3 regions of the Streptomyces sp. SCA2-17 genome follow, and region 1 is predicted to be linked to each of the others. Evidence: riboswitches for the same ligand, from Rfam matches in the RefSeq annotation. Region 1 holds a riboswitch; each other region holds the start of a gene.

What was found. A riboswitch is a leader RNA that binds a small molecule or an ion and turns the genes downstream of it on or off. The one in region 1 is predicted to bind cyclic di-AMP.
Region 2: it holds a riboswitch for cyclic di-AMP, as region 1 does, so the genes downstream of both, PS271_RS10495 (transglycosylase family protein) here and PS271_RS22550 (M23 family metallopeptidase) in region 1, are expected to answer to the same signal.
Region 3: it holds a riboswitch for cyclic di-AMP, as region 1 does, so the genes downstream of both, PS271_RS12840 (M23 family metallopeptidase) here and PS271_RS22550 (M23 family metallopeptidase) in region 1, are expected to answer to the same signal.

What each region holds. Positions count from the first base shown of each region.
Region 1 covers NZ_CP117521.1:4,977,564-4,980,830, reverse strand. Annotated here, with positions in the region: gene PS271_RS22555 (GntR family transcriptional regulator) at 1-506, opposite strand, end outside; gene PS271_RS22550 (M23 family metallopeptidase) at 814-1,623, opposite strand; cyclic di-AMP (ydaO/yuaA leader) riboswitch at 1,637-1,792, opposite strand; gene PS271_RS22545 (M16 family metallopeptidase) at 2,009-3,267, opposite strand, start outside.
Region 2 covers NZ_CP117521.1:2,366,538-2,369,804, reverse strand. Annotated here, with positions in the region: gene PS271_RS10500 (transglycosylase family protein) at 159-1,289, shown strand; cyclic di-AMP (ydaO/yuaA leader) riboswitch at 1,550-1,744, shown strand; gene PS271_RS10495 (transglycosylase family protein) at 1,748-2,491, shown strand; gene eno (phosphopyruvate hydratase) at 2,712-3,267, shown strand, end outside.
Region 3 covers NZ_CP117521.1:2,889,553-2,892,819, reverse strand. Annotated here, with positions in the region: gene PS271_RS12850 (DEAD/DEAH box helicase) at 1-266, shown strand, start outside; partial or broken gene PS271_RS12845 (PP2C family protein-serine/threonine phosphatase) at 438-1,672, shown strand; cyclic di-AMP (ydaO/yuaA leader) riboswitch at 1,713-1,879, shown strand; gene PS271_RS12840 (M23 family metallopeptidase) at 1,889-3,190, shown strand; gene PS271_RS12835 (MFS transporter) at 3,250-3,267, shown strand, end outside.

The DNA of each region.
Region 1 (3,267 bases):
AGGGCGCCGAGCAGCTCCCACGTGTCGACGGGCCGCACCGGCGGCTCCGCCGCGTACACCCAGGCGATCTTGAGCCGCAGCTGGGTGAGCAGCCCCGCGATGCTGGGGCTTCCGGACGCCTGGGCGAGCGTCTCGTCGAACCAGTCGCCCAGCGGCCGCAGCTCGCCCGTACGGCCGCCCCGGGCCCGCTCCTGGCCCAGCCTGACCAGCCCGCGCAACACCTTCAGGTGCGCCTCCGTGCGGCGCTGCGCGGCGCGCGCGGCGCCCAGCGGCTCCAGCAGGGCGCGCACCTCCAGCAGATCCGCGGCCTCCTGCTCGGTGGGCTCGGCGACGCACGCGCCGGCGTGCCGCCGGGTGGTCACGAACCCTTCCGAGGCGAGGGTGCGCAGCGCCTCGCGCACGGGCACGCGGGAGACGCCGTAGCGGCGCGCGAGGACTTCCTCGGTGAGCCGGCTGCCGGGCGGAAACGTGCCGGAAACAATGTCGTCACGAATCGCCGTGCACACGGCATGCGCGGAAATCCGACGGCTCTCTTGAGCCGCTGTCCCCTCACCGTTCACGTACGGCCCCGCATGGGTGGACCTCCGGATAACCCCCGCGAAACGCGGCCGATTGACGTTTGTTCAGCGACTCTATTGCAGAGGCCCGCGATTTCCGACGGCGCACGGGAAGTCATCGATATGTTTTGGCCAACACGGGGGCGGGCAGCGGGCCGGCGGACGGACTCGGGCCGGGCACGGCGAAGGCCCCGGCCGGTGGGCCGGGGCCTTCGTCAGGCGATGGGGCGCGCGGGGCGCCGCCGGGCGCGGTGCGTCAGAGGGAGACGCCGTGCTCGGCGAGGTACGCGACGGGGTCGATGTCGGTGCCGTAGACGGCGCCCGTGCGGGCCTCGAAGTGCAGGTGCGGGCCGGTGACGTTGCCCGTGGCGCCGGAGAGGCCGATCTGCTGGCCGGCGGTGACGCTCTGGCCGACGGAGACGCCGATGGACGACAGGTGGCCGTACTGCGTGTACGTGCCGTCGTTGTGCTTGATGACGACGTTGTTGCCGTACGCGCCGCCCCAGCCCGCCTCGACGACGGTGCCGGCGCCCACAGCCTGGACCGAGGTGCCGGTCTCGGCGTGGAAGTCGACGCCGGTGTGGCTGCCGGAGGACCACAGGCCGCTGGAGGCCTTGTAGGACGTGGAGACGTACGAGCCGGCGATCGGCGAGACGAAGGTGTTGAGGCGCTTGCGCTCCTGCTCGCGGGCGATGCGCTCCTGCTCCTTGCGCTCGGCCTCGGCCTTGCGCTTGGCCTCGTCGTCGGCCTTCTTGACGTCGGCGGCCTGCTGCTTGGCGGCGGCCTCGGCGTCGTGGGCGGCCGCGGACTCGGCGGCGGCGCTGCTCTGGACCTGAGCCTGCTCGCCGATGCGGCCGGCGGTGTCCTCGCCGATGACGACGGCCTGGGTCAGGCCGGTGTCCTCGGTGGTGCGGTGGACGTCGTCGGGGGAAGCGGCCAGCGCCGGGGCGGCGAAGCCCGCGACGACACCGGTGGCGGCGAGGGTGGCTATGCCCGCCGCGTTCGCGCTGACGCGAACGGCGCGGCTCGGCTTGCGGTGTTTCCCGGTGGCACGAGTGAACGCCATGGGTGAGGCTGGTCCTTTCCTTCCCTCTCGCCTACCGGGTTAGCTGACGGGTTCGGAGCAGGAAGGTCTCCTACGGATCCCTCCGGAAAGGGGCCCGATTCACCCCAGGGACACTTGGGTCCCCGGCTCCCCTGGCTCGCGCCGTACGGGGACTCGGCGATGTCTGCCCGGGCCGCGGATGCGACGCACATCTGACGGACAGACGCTTTGACGCTAGACGCCGTCACTTTCGATCGGCAAACAGAAGCCCCATTTTGTGGCCCACGCCACAGTGCAGACGTGCAACCACTCCGCTAAACCGGACATTTGGCAGGCACGCGCGCCTGCCGGGCGCGCGTGCCTGCCGGTTGACGGCAGGTCGGCGGGGCCGGCCCGCCGCCGGGGTTCAGCCCGTGATCACGGTCACGTCGCCGATGCCGAGGGCCCGGACGGGCTCCTCGATCTGCGCGGCGTCACCGACGAGCACCGTCACCAGCCGGTCGACCGGGAAGGCGTTGACGACGGCGGCCGTGGCCTCCACCGTGCCCGTCGCGGCGAGGCGCTCGTACAGCCGCGCCTGGAAGTCGTCCGGGAGGTGCTGCTCGACCTGGTCGGCCAGCGTCCCGGCGACGGCCGCGGCCGTCTCGTACTTGAGCGGGGCGACGCCGACGAGGTTCTGCACGGCGGAGTCGCGCTCCTCGTCCGTCAGGCCGCCTTCGGCGAGGGTGCGCAGCACCGTCCACAGGTCCCCCAGGGCGGGGCCGGTGGAGGCGGTGTCCACCGAGCCGCTGATGGCCAGCATGGCCGCGCCGGTGCCCTCCGGGGAGGACAGCAGCACCTGGCCGAAGGCCCGGACGCCGTAGGTGTAGCCCTTCTCCTCGCGCAGGACGCGGTCCAGGCGGGAGGTGAGGGTGCCGCCGAGGCAGTACGTGCCTACGGACTGGGCGGGCCACACCGCGTCGTGCCGGTCGGCGCCGACGCGGCCGATGAGGAGCTGCGTCTGGACCGCGCCGGGGCGGTCCACGATGACGACACGGCCGGTGTCGTCGGCGGTGACCGGCGGCAGCGGGTGCGGCTCGGCCGGGGAGCCCGTCCAGGCGCCGAGCGAGTCGGCGAGGGCCCCGTCGAGGTCGATGCCGGTGAAGTCGCCGACGACCACGGCGGTCGTGGTGGCGGGCCGGACGTGGGCCTCGTAGAAGGCGCGCACGGAGGCGGCGTCGATGCGGGCGACGGTCTCCTCGGTGCCCTGGCGGGGGCGGGACATCCGCGACCCGGCCGGGAAGAGCTCCTTGGAGAGCGCCATGGCGGCCCGGCGGGAGGGGTTGGCCAGCTCGTGCGGGATCTCGTCCAGACGGTTGCCCACCAGGCGCTCGATCTCGTGGTCCGGGAAGGCCGGGGCGCGCAGGGCGTCGGCGACGAGGCCGAGGGCCTTGGCGAGGCGGGAGGCCGGCACCTCCAGGGAGAGGCGCACGCCGGGGTGGTCGGCGTGGGCGTCGAGGGTGGCGCCGCAGCGCTCCAGCTCGGCGGTGAACTCCTCGGCGGTGTGCTTGTCGGTGCCCTCGGACAGGGCGCGCGCCATGATGGTGGCGACGCCGTCGAGGTCCTCGGGCTCGGCGTCCAGGGGAGCCACCACGTTGATGTCCACGGCGACGACCTGCTGGCCGG
Region 2 (3,267 bases), 2.6 Mb from region 1:
ACACCGGCTTGTGACTGGCGTGGGCCGTCGCTATCTTCAACGACCATTCCGACGCGACACCAAATGTCACGCCGAGACGTCACGAGACGTCCCGCCGGACGTCATACCGGACGTCACGTCAAACGTCGCACCGAACGCCGCACGAGAGGCCCTTGCCCATGAGATCTGGAACCGGCCGACATCGCCGCCCCCGTCAGATACCCGCCATCGTGGTCGCCGCGGGGGTGACCGCCTCCGGAATCGCCATGCCGCTGCTCGCGGCCACCGGTGCGAACGCCGCCGACGCCGGCACCTGGGACCGCGTGGCCCAGTGCGAGAGCGGAGGCCTGTGGAGCGCCGACTCCGGCAACGGGAGCTACGGGGGACTGCAGCTGACCCAGAACCTCTGGGACCGCCACGGCGGCCTGGAGTACGCCCCCCGGCCCGACCTCGCCAGCCGTGCGCAGCAGATCGCCGTCGCCGAGAAGATCCTCGAAACCAGAGGCAACGCCACCTGGTCGAGCTGCGCCGCGACGTCGGGTCTGACCTCGGGAGGCACCAAGGCCGACGTCGACCCGGGCGGCACGCACGCCCCCGCGAGCGGCTCGTCGCCATCGCACGCCCCGGAGCGCACCACTTCGCCCTCCGCGCCGTCGGAGCCGGACGAGCACTCCAAGCCCTCGGAGCCGTCGGCGTCCCCCTCGCAGTCCGGGAAGCCCTCGACGGAGCCTTCCGCTCAGCCCTCGGCCGGCAAGCCCTCGCCGGACACGTCGTCCGGCACCCCCTCCGGCAAGCCCTCCGGCAGCGCGTCCCCCGACGCCTCGCCGTCCAAGCCGGGCGACGCGAAGCCGGGCGACGGCAAGCCCGGTGACGGCAAGCCGGGTGACGACGCGTCCGGCGCGCCGGGCGACGGCCGCCACCGCAAGCCCTCGACGTCCCCCACGGGCGACGACCCGACCTCGATCCCCACGTCCCCCGAGTCCCCCGCGACGCCGTCCCAGGGCACCCCTGACGATTCCGGTTCCGCGGCGGGGCAGGCGTCCGACGGCGTCGAAGGCGGTACGGGCAAGCACCGTGCCGACCCGTCACGTTCGGACGACACCCGATCGTCGCGCGGCGGCGGCGAAGGCCGTACCGGCAGTCCCACGGCCACCGACTACACCGTGCGCCCCGGTGACAACTTGTCAGTCATTGCCGAACAGCATGCGGTCAACGGTGGTTGGCAGTCCCTCTACCACCGCAATGAGAAAGTGGTCGGAACCGATCCCGACCTGATCCTTCCTGGTCAGAAGCTTGAGATGGGTAAATAGACCGGCAGTTCGCGGCGAATGTCCGTTCCAGTCGAAAGTGAGACATGGGTCTCTTTGCCAGTTGGCGGAATGTCATCTTCCCTAACTTGGCAAACAGCCTCCTACCTGCGGAAACATGATGTTCCCGTGGGTAACTAGGGGCGACTGTGGCTGGAAAGAGGGGTTTGAACCCTTGCCTCGACTGTGTTTACCGTCGTGACCGCTCGCCACCGCGAGCACCACGGTCGTCACGCCGAATCCTGCCGACGGCCGCTGGAGTCGTCGCGCAAGCGCCGTAGGCAGGAGCGGGGGAACCAAGGTAGGCGCCGGAAACGGCTCCTCGGCCGGAGGAAGGCCGCGGGACCGGGACCGGCTAGGGGTGAAGCCGAGTGTGCTCGCACAGCGCGCACAGGAGGCCGGGCGAACTCACAGCCCGAACCCGACAGCTCACCTCGTAGGCGTCGGTGAGGAAACGACTCATGTCCAAGGGCAAGCACCGTCGTCCGTCCAAGGCCGTCCGTATCGTCACGCTCGCCGGCGTCGCCGGTGCCGCCGTGGCCGCCCCGCTGATGGTCGCCACCTCCGCCAACGCCGCGTCCGTCTCCACGTGGGACAAGGTCGCCGAGTGCGAGTCCAGCGGCAACTGGTCCATCAACAGCGGCAACGGCTACTACGGCGGTCTGCAGTTCTCGCAGTCCTCCTGGAACGCCGCCGGCGGCCAGAAGTACGCCGACCGCGCCGACCACGCCTCCAAGAGCGCCCAGATCGCCGTGGCCGAGAAGCTGCTCGCCATGCAGGGCCCGGGCGCCTGGGGCTGCGCCGGCGCCGGCAACCTGACGTCCGGCGGCCCGAAGGCGAACGTCGACCCGGGTTCCGGCTCCTCCGGCAAGTCCTCCCGCGCGGGCGGCACCGTCTCGGGCAAGTCCCACGCGGACCGCAGCGAGCGCCAGGCCGCGCCGAAGAAGGCCGCGCCCAAGCACACCGCCCCGCAGACCGTCGAGCGGGACGAGGCCCCGGCCCCGAAGCCGGCTCCGAGCCACACCGCTCCGCAGTCCTACAAGGTCGGTGACGGCGAGTACGAGGTCAAGGAGGGCGACACCCTCTCCAAGATCGCCGACGCCAAGAACGTCAAGGGCGGCTGGCAGAAGCTGTACGACCACAACAAGGACATCGTCCAGGACGCGGACGTGATCTTCGTCGGCCAGAAGCTGCACCTCAGCTGACCGAGCTGACAGGGGCGGTCCACGCGAGTGGGCCGCCCCTCTTTGGCTTTTCCGGGCAAATCCCTCATTCGTGCGGCGATCTCGTCATTTGTGCTGCTGTGATGATTTTTCTGACTTTTCGGATTCTTCGGCCCGGAAACACCGTCCAACGGCGAGGTGAGCCTCCGGCGCCCGTTAGGCTCGTGCAGCAGAACCTCAGACACACACGAAGGAGACCCTCGTGCCGTCCATCGACGTCGTCGTAGCTCGCGAGATCCTCGACTCGCGAGGCAACCCCACGGTCGAGGTCGAGGTCGGCCTCGACGACGGCTCCACGGGCCGTGCCGCCGTGCCGTCCGGCGCCTCCACCGGCGCCTTCGAAGCCATCGAGCTCCGCGACGGTGACAAGAACCGTTACCTGGGCAAGGGCGTCGAGAAGGCCGTCCTGGCCGTCATCGAGCAGATCGGCCCGGAGCTCGTCGGTTACGACGCCACCGAGCAGCGCCTGATCGACCAGGCCATGTTCGACCTGGACGCCACCGACAACAAGGGCTCGCTCGGCGCCAACGCCATCCTGGGCGTCTCCCTCGCCGTCGCGCACGCCGCCTCCGAGGCCTCCGACCTGCCGCTCTTCCGCTACCTGGGCGGCCCGAACGCGCACCTGCTGCCCGTTCCGATGATGAACATCCTGAACGGCGGCTCGCACGCCGACTCCAACGTGGACATCCAGGAGTTCATGATCGCGCCGATCGGCGCGGAGTCCTTCTCCGAGGCCCTGCGCTGGGGCACCGAGGTCT
Region 3 (3,267 bases), 2.1 Mb from region 1:
GTGGGCGTGGCCGCGGGGAAGGCTCTTCTGTGGCTTACTCCTCTTCCTCTTCCCCTTCCTCTTCGGGTTCTTCTGCGTCGGGTTCTTCTCCCCGTTCCTCTTCCCGTTCTTCCGCCGGTTCTTCCGGTGCGGGTGGTTCCGGCCGGGGTGGTTACGGGCGGGGCGGCGCTGGTGCCGGTTCCGGTTCGGGCCGTGGTGCCGGCGGCGGTGCCGGCCGTGGTGGCAACGGGGCCGGGGGCGCGCGGCAGCGCCGTACGTCTTCCTGACGCTTTGACGTTCCGGCGTTCCGGCGCTCCGGCGTTCCGGCGCTCTGACGCCTTGACGCTCTGGCGCTCGGAGCCGGCCGGCTGATCGGGCGCCTGCCCGGTCGGCCGGTTTCTCCCCGATCGGCCGAGCACCGTTCGCCCGGTGACCTCCCGCCCGGAAGGGTGGGAGGGGTGAGCCGAACTGCCTGCCGCGCCGCGGGGCGCACCGTACGCCGCGCTGCCCGTAGGCTTCCGGCCCTCCTGATCACCGGGGGAGCCCTGTTCGGCCTCGGGGCGCCCGCGAACTACACGTGCGCCCCCTTCCTCTCCGCCGCGCCCCTCGTCGCGGCCCCCCTGCACACCCTCCGTGCCACCGCCGCGGCCGCCCTGGCCGCGGTGGCGGTCGCGGTCGGCCTCGTGTTCTACCACCGGCCGTCCGACACCGGTGAGGCGCTGGCCGAGGTCGCCGCCATCGGCGCGGTCTCCCTGGTCGCGCTGGGGATCAACCGCATCGCCCGCCGCCGCGACCAGCAGCTCGCCTCCGCCCGCGGCATCGCGGAGGCCGCCCAGCGCGCCGTCCTTCCCGCGCCCCCGTCCCGCATCGGCGGCCTGCGGGTGGCCGCGCGCTACGTGGCCGCGCATGCCGGCGCCCGGATCGGCGGTGATCTGTACGCGGTCCAGGACACTCCCTACGGCGTACGGGCCGTCGTCGGCGACGTCCGCGGCAAGGGCCTGGGCGCGGTCGAGGCCGTTGCCGTCGTCATCGGCGCGTCCGGGAGGCGGCCGACCAGGAGCCGACGCTGGAGGGACTCGCGGGGCGGCTGGAGCGGGCGCTGCAACGTGAGGGCGCGCGGCGCGCGAACCTGGACCAGCACGAGGGATTCACCACGGCCGTCCTGGCGGAGCTGCCGCCGGGCCGCCCCGTCATCCGCCTGCTGAACCGCGGCCATCCGCCGCCGCTCCTGCTGCACGCGGACGGCCGGGTCGGTGCGGCCGACCCGACCGTGCCCGCGCTGCCGCTCGGGCTGGGGGACCTGGGGGTGTGGCCGGACCGGGCCGAGGAGCGGGAGTTCCCCGCGGGGTCGATGCTGCTGCTGATGACGGACGGGGTGACCGAGGCCAGGGACGCCGACGGCGCGTTCTACGACCCGCGGGCGGAGCTGACGGGCCGGCAGTTCAAGAGTCCGGAGGCCCTGCTGGACAGCCTGGTCGCGGAGGTCACGCGCCATGCGGGCGGTCAGGCCGCCGACGACATGGCCCTGTTGGCGATTCGGCGCGGTGAACGCATCGAGCGAATCGAACAGCATTTCGTAGAAAGTATCGACAGGTTCCGTGGGCGGACGTCCTGTGAAGAGCTGTCAGGGAAGAGCGGCGGATCCGGGCGTTCGGCTTGGAATCCACCCGGCATGTCTATTAACGTTCGATAACGACGCGCGGTCGTCGCAACCGCCGCAAGAGGCGGTGCACCGTGCGCCATCGCCGAATCCCGCGGGCACAGCGCCATCTGATCCTCCGGCATGTTCCGGGAACCGGGGAACCACCACCCTGGGGTGAATCGGGCCGCATGCGGCCCGTAGGAGACCTTCCTGCTCCGAACCCGTCAGCTAACCCGGTAGGCGAGAAGGAAGGAAAGGAGTGCCTTCGTGGCATCCAACGAGCCTGCCGCTTACGGGTCTGACGCCTACGAGTCTGAGGCTTACGGCTCCGACGCCTACGAGTCTGAGGCTTACGGGTCCGACGCTTACGGGTCTGACGTCGCTTACGAGCCCGGCTCCTACGATCCGCCGCTCGTACCCGCGTACGTACCGCCGTACGAGCCGGACCCGGAGCCGGCGGCGGCGTCCTCCTCCTCCTCCGTACCGGAGCGGTCGTACGAACCCTCCGCCTTCAGCGCCTTCTCCTTCGGCGCGGGCCGCGGGCGCCACCGCGTCGTCAAGCAGCGCGGCGGCACGATGGCCCGCAGTGGTGCCGTGCTCGGCGTGGGCGTCATCGCGGCGGTCGGCGCGGGCGGGATGGCGAATGCGCAGGAGCGTCCGGCGGCCTCCATATCCATGCCCGACCTGGCGCAGCTGCCGGGTGTGGGCTCGTTCTTCACAGGGAGCGCGGCGGGTACGGCCTCGGCTGATTCCTTCGCCGAGGAGACCGGTACCGGTGCGGCCGTCTCCGAGATGGCGCAGGACGCGGCAAGGGCGGGTGAGGCGTTGCGGGCGAGAATCCTGGAGCAGGCCGATCACCAGCAGGGCGTGGCCGAGGCCGAGGCGCAGGCGGCCCGGGTGACGGTGGCCGCGGCGGAGCAGAAGCAGGCGGCGGAGCGCAAGGCGGCCGAGGCGGAGGCGGCGCGGACGGCGGCGGCCGCGGCGGCGGAGCAGAGGCAGGCGGAGCAGAAGCAGGCGGAGCAGGGGCGGGCGGCGTCGGCGCAGCCTTCGGAGCGGACGCAGGCGCGGACGCCGGAGAAGAAGCAGGAAGCGCGGACACCCGAGAAGAGGCAGAGGCCGGGTGGGGCCCCCGCCCGTACCGCGACCCCCGCTCCCGCCCCCGCTCGCCACTCCGGAGCGCTCACCCTCCCCGTCGGTTCGTACACGCTGACGGCCGGCTTCGGGCAGGCGGGCAACATGTGGTCCGCGCACCACACGGGCGAGGACTTCGCCGCCCCGACCGGCACGCCGGTGAAGGCGGTGGGCGGCGGCACGATCACCCAGGCCGGCTGGGCGGGGGCGTACGGCTACCGCATCGTGCTGAGGCTCGACGACGGCACGGAGCTGTGGTTCTGCCACCTGTCCTCGATGGTGGTCACGTCGGGCAAGGTCGCCGCGGGCCAGGTCATAGGTCGGGTCGGCGCGACGGGCAACGTCACCGGGCCGCATCTGCACCTGGAGGTCCGGCCGGGCGGGGGCGCGCCGGTGGATCCGCTGGGATGGCTGCGGGGCAGGGGCCTGCGGCCGTAGCGGACGGTGCGGCGCGTATTCGTCGCGTATTTCGTACGGAACGGGGCACCCGTTAGCGCGTGTCCACCGAGTCCACT